Regions from separate parts of the Shouchella phoenicis genome, predicted to be linked through region 2. Evidence: a T-box and tRNA genes for the amino acid it is inferred to sense, from the RefSeq annotation. Region 2 holds a T-box; the other holds one or more tRNA genes.

Region 1 (2,174 bases), 3.0 Mb from region 2:
TGATAGTGAGTGTTGGTACCATTTGTACAGGATAGGTAGGAGCCTAGGAAACCGGAGCGCTAGCTTCGGTGGAGGCGTCGGTGGGATACTACCCTGATGGTGCTGACATTCTAACCTCGACCCGTGATCCGGGTCAGGGACATTGTCAGGTGGGCAGTTTGACTGGGGCGGTCGCCTCCTAAACAGTAACGGAGGCGCCCAAAGGTTCCCTCAGAATGGTTGGAAATCATTCGTAGAGTGCAAAGGCATAAGGGAGCTTGACTGCGAGACCTACAAGTCGAGCAGGGACGAAAGTCGGGCTTAGTGATCCGGCGGTGCCGTATGGAAGGGCCGTCGCTCAACGGATAAAAGCTACCCTGGGGATAACAGGCTTATCTCCCCCAAGAGTCCACATCGACGGGGAGGTTTGGCACCTCGATGTCGGCTCGTCGCATCCTGGGGCTGAAGTAGGTCCCAAGGGTTGGGCTGTTCGCCCATTAAAGCGGCACGCGAGCTGGGTTCAGAACGTCGTGAGACAGTTCGGTCCCTATCCGTCGCGGGCGTAGGAAATTTGAGAGGAGCTGTCCTTAGTACGAGAGGACCGGGATGGACATACCGCTGGTGTACCAGTTGTTCCGCCAGGAGCATCGCTGGGTAGCTACGTATGGACGGGATAAGTGCTGAAAGCATCTAAGCATGAAGCCCCCCTCAAGATGAGATTTCCCATGGCGTAAGCCAGTAAGACCCCTTAGAGATGATGAGGTTGATAGGTCAGAAGTGGAAGTGTGGCGACACATGGAGCGGACTGATACTAATCGGTCGAGGGCTTATCCTAATTTTTTTCTTGACTTGAGTTTGATTTCTAGATTTAGTTTTGAAAGAATCAACGATTCTTTTCATAGTCTGGTGGCAATAGCAAAGAGGTCACACCCGTTCCCATGCCGAACACGGTCGTTAAGCTCTTTTGCGCCGATGGTAGTTGGGGGCTTCCCCCTGTGAGAGTAGGACGTTGCCAGGCTTACATATTTTCTTTGTTATTTGAAAACAAGATAATACGTTGGAGGATTAGCTCAGCTGGGAGAGCACCTGCCTTACAAGCAGGGGGTCGGCGGTTCGATCCCGTCATCCTCCACCATGTGCCGGTCTAGCTCAATTGGTAGAGCAACTGACTTGTAATCAGTAGGTTGGGGGTTCAAGTCCTCTGGCCGGCACCATGTTTCTTGAAGTCAGAGCCATTAGCTCAGTTGGTAGAGCATCTGACTTTTAATCAGAGGGTCGAAGGTTCGAATCCTTCATGGCTCACCATATATTTGCGGGTGTGGCGGAATTGGCAGACGCGCTAGACTTAGGATCTAGTGTCTTTATGACGTGGGGGTTCAAGTCCCTTCACCCGCACTCACAATTACTAATTGTGTGCGGAAGTAGTTCAGTGGTAGAACACCACCTTGCCAAGGTGGGGGTCGCGAGTTCGAATCTCGTCTTCCGCTTTTGCCAATTAATTTTGCCGGGGTGGTGGAATTGGCAGACACACAGGACTTAAAATCCTGCGGTTGGTGACAACCGTGCCGGTTCAAGTCCGGCCCTCGGCACCATTTTAAATTTAATATGCGCCCGTAGCTCAATTGGATAGAGTACTTGACTACGAATCAAGCGGTTAGAGGTTCGAGTCCTCTCGGGCGCGCCATTACGGGAAGTAGCTCAGCTTGGTAGAGCACTTGGTTTGGGACCAAGGGGTCGCAGGTTCAAATCCTGTCTTCCCGACCATGTAATGGGGCCTTAGCTCAGCTGGGAGAGCGCCTGCTTTGCACGCAGGAGGTCAGCGGTTCGATCCCGCTAGGCTCCACCAAAAAACTTTTAAAAAACTATTTGACATTCAAGATAATGTCATGTAGAGTACTAAGAGTCGCCAAGAGAGATTGAGGCGCAAACGAGTTCTTTGAAAACTGAACAAAAGCCAAGCGTAAAAGAGATACAAGGTATCTCGTCAATGAAGTTAGACACAGCTTTAAATTGTGCAAATGAGCAAGTCAAACACTTTTAACGGAGAGTTTGATCCTGGCTCAGGACGAACGCTGGCGGCGTGCCTAATACATGCAAGTCGAGCGGACAGAAGGGAGCTTGCTCCCGGAAGTTAGCGGCGGACGGGTGAGTAACACGTAGGTAACCTGCCCCTTAGACTGGGATAACTCCGGGAA
Region 2 (2,174 bases):
TATTCTAGCAGATGAACCGACAGCTAGCCTTGATGCAAAGCGAGCAGAAGAAATTGTACAAACCCTTTCATCTGAAGTAAAGGAAAAGGGGAAAGCAGCTATTATGATTACCCACGACCAACGCATGTTTGATCATTGTGATCGGGTCATCCATTTAGAAGATGGGCGGATAAGAGAGACGAGCTGAAGTTGCTCGTCTTTTTTATCCCTCACTCTTGCCCCAATGCAGGTAGCAAATCGTCTAGTGGTAGAGATCGTTGCTGGCCATCTCGGTCTTGCAACGTTACTTGTTGTTGGTCGATCTCTTCCTTTCCAATGATAATTCGATAGGGTGTTTTATTCATGCGTGATGCACGGATTTTGGCACCAAACGATTGATTTTTTACGTTTAACCGTGCTCGAATGCCTTTTTCCTTCAAACGTGTTAAGACCATTGCTCCATATTCATGTTGTGATTCATGAATGGGTAAGATCTCGACTTGTACAGGTGCAAGCCAGAATGGAAACCGTCCTTCATAATGCTCAATTAGAATCGCCATAAATCGCTCAACAGAACCGTAAATCGCACGATGAATGAGAATAGGGTGTTTGAGTTGTTGTTGATTATTGCTAAAGAGACAGTCAAACTTCTCCGGCATTTGGAAATCTAATTGAATCGTTCCACATTGCCAACTTCGACTTCTCGAATCCGTAATATGAAAGTCGATTTTGGGGCCATAAAAAGCACCATCGCCTTCATTAATGACGTACGAAATCCTTTGTTTCTCTAAAACGTTTTTGAGAACAGCTTCCGCGTGATCCCACTGATTCGCGTCTCCCATCGCTTTCTCAGGCTTAGTAGATAGCTCAACACGGTAGTCAAAACCAAATGTTTTATACACTTGATGAACAAGGTCGAGAATACGAATGAGTTCCGCTTCGATTTGATCTTTATGAACGAAGATATGCGCATCGTCTTGTGTAATGGAGCGAACACGCAGCAAGCCGTTTAAAGACCCCGATTTTTCATAGCGATGCACGTGACCAAGCTCAGCATAACGAATGGGTAGGTCGCTATAACTTCTTCGTTTTTGGTTATAAATAAGCAATGCGCCAGGACAACTCATAGGTTTAATCGCATATGCTTGGCCATCAACTTCAGAAAAATACATATTGTCTTTATAATGAGCCCAATGCCCTGACTGTTCCCATAAATGTTGCTTCAATAACAGGGGTGTTTTGACCTCTTCGTACCCATTTTTAGCGTGAAGGTCTTTCCAAAATTGCTCCAATTCGTTGCGGATCACCATACCATTTGGTAAGAAGAAGGGCATCCCAGGAGCTTCTTCTACTGTGACAAATAGATCCATTTCTTTTGCGATATCTTGATGTGATTTGTGTGAATTCATGTTTGTTCCTCCTTATGATTCTAAATAAAAAAGACCACACCATCCCCTATAGAACAGGGACGATGTGGTCATGGTTCCACCCTCAATTAATTGCGCATGCAATTGTCTTCATTACGATAACGGTCTCCCGGGTATAGATTGTCCCTATACCAGCTCCAAGGTGGTATGCTAAAAGGCTGGCGACAAGGCTCTCAGCTCATGCCTCATTCTCTGTAACGCATTCTTCCTTTTATCACATGTCCTCTTTCATGCTTTTTTCATATAAAAAAAAGACCACACTCATCCCTCTTAAGGGACGAATGTGGTCGCGGTTCCACCCTACATTTGCAAAATTAATCTTTGCACGCTTCAATCGATAACGGTTAGACCGAGCATAGATTGTCCCTATGCTAGCTCAGAGGTGGTAACGTCACGTCTTTTTTAAAAGGGTTCCAGCCTAAGCCCTTTTTTCTCTAGTAAAAAGTGGAACGGAACGTCTTGTCCTCATCAGTGCTTCTTGTATAGTTCTTAGTAGTATAAGAATTTTGACAATAAAAAGCAAGTCTTTTCATAAAAATCGATCATTTTGTGCTAATTGAAGGAAGGTCATAACAAATAGTAGCAGTCATGTCCGCATCTAACTTAATTGATGAAATGGACTCAAGTAAAAACAATCTACGAATAAAATGGAATTTGCTATAATAGGAGAAAAGCTTGAAAGGAAGTTAAAAAATGAAGCAGAAGTTAATTGATCGTTTAACACGTTATGCAAAAATAGATACACAATCTTCAGAAGCAAGTAGCGTG

What was found. The T-box of region 2 lies ahead of thrS (threonine--tRNA ligase). A T-box ahead of a tRNA ligase gene usually reads a tRNA of that ligase, here a tRNA-Thr.
Region 1: it has a tRNA-Thr gene. The T-box ahead of thrS (threonine--tRNA ligase) is inferred to sense a tRNA for this amino acid. The anticodon was not compared.

Annotation. Positions count from the first base shown of each region.
Region 1 is NZ_JBDFMQ010000001.1:73,077-75,250, forward strand. It holds rRNA gene ABC361_RS00360 (23S ribosomal RNA) at 1-814, shown strand, start outside; rRNA gene rrf (5S ribosomal RNA) at 882-997, shown strand; tRNA gene ABC361_RS00370 (tRNA-Val) at 1,039-1,114, shown strand; tRNA gene ABC361_RS00375 (tRNA-Thr) at 1,118-1,193, shown strand; tRNA gene ABC361_RS00380 (tRNA-Lys) at 1,209-1,284, shown strand; tRNA gene ABC361_RS00385 (tRNA-Leu) at 1,292-1,374, shown strand; tRNA gene ABC361_RS00390 (tRNA-Gly) at 1,395-1,466, shown strand; tRNA gene ABC361_RS00395 (tRNA-Leu) at 1,483-1,571, shown strand; tRNA gene ABC361_RS00400 (tRNA-Arg) at 1,587-1,663, shown strand; tRNA gene ABC361_RS00405 (tRNA-Pro) at 1,667-1,743, shown strand; tRNA gene ABC361_RS00410 (tRNA-Ala) at 1,750-1,825, shown strand; rRNA gene ABC361_RS00415 (16S ribosomal RNA) at 2,017-2,174, shown strand, end outside.
Region 2 is NZ_JBDFMQ010000001.1:3,101,031-3,103,204, reverse strand. It holds gene ABC361_RS16625 (ABC transporter ATP-binding protein) at 1-187, shown strand, start outside; gene thrS (threonine--tRNA ligase) at 210-1,388, opposite strand; T-box leader at 1,677-1,887, opposite strand; gene pepT (peptidase T) at 2,100-2,174, shown strand, end outside.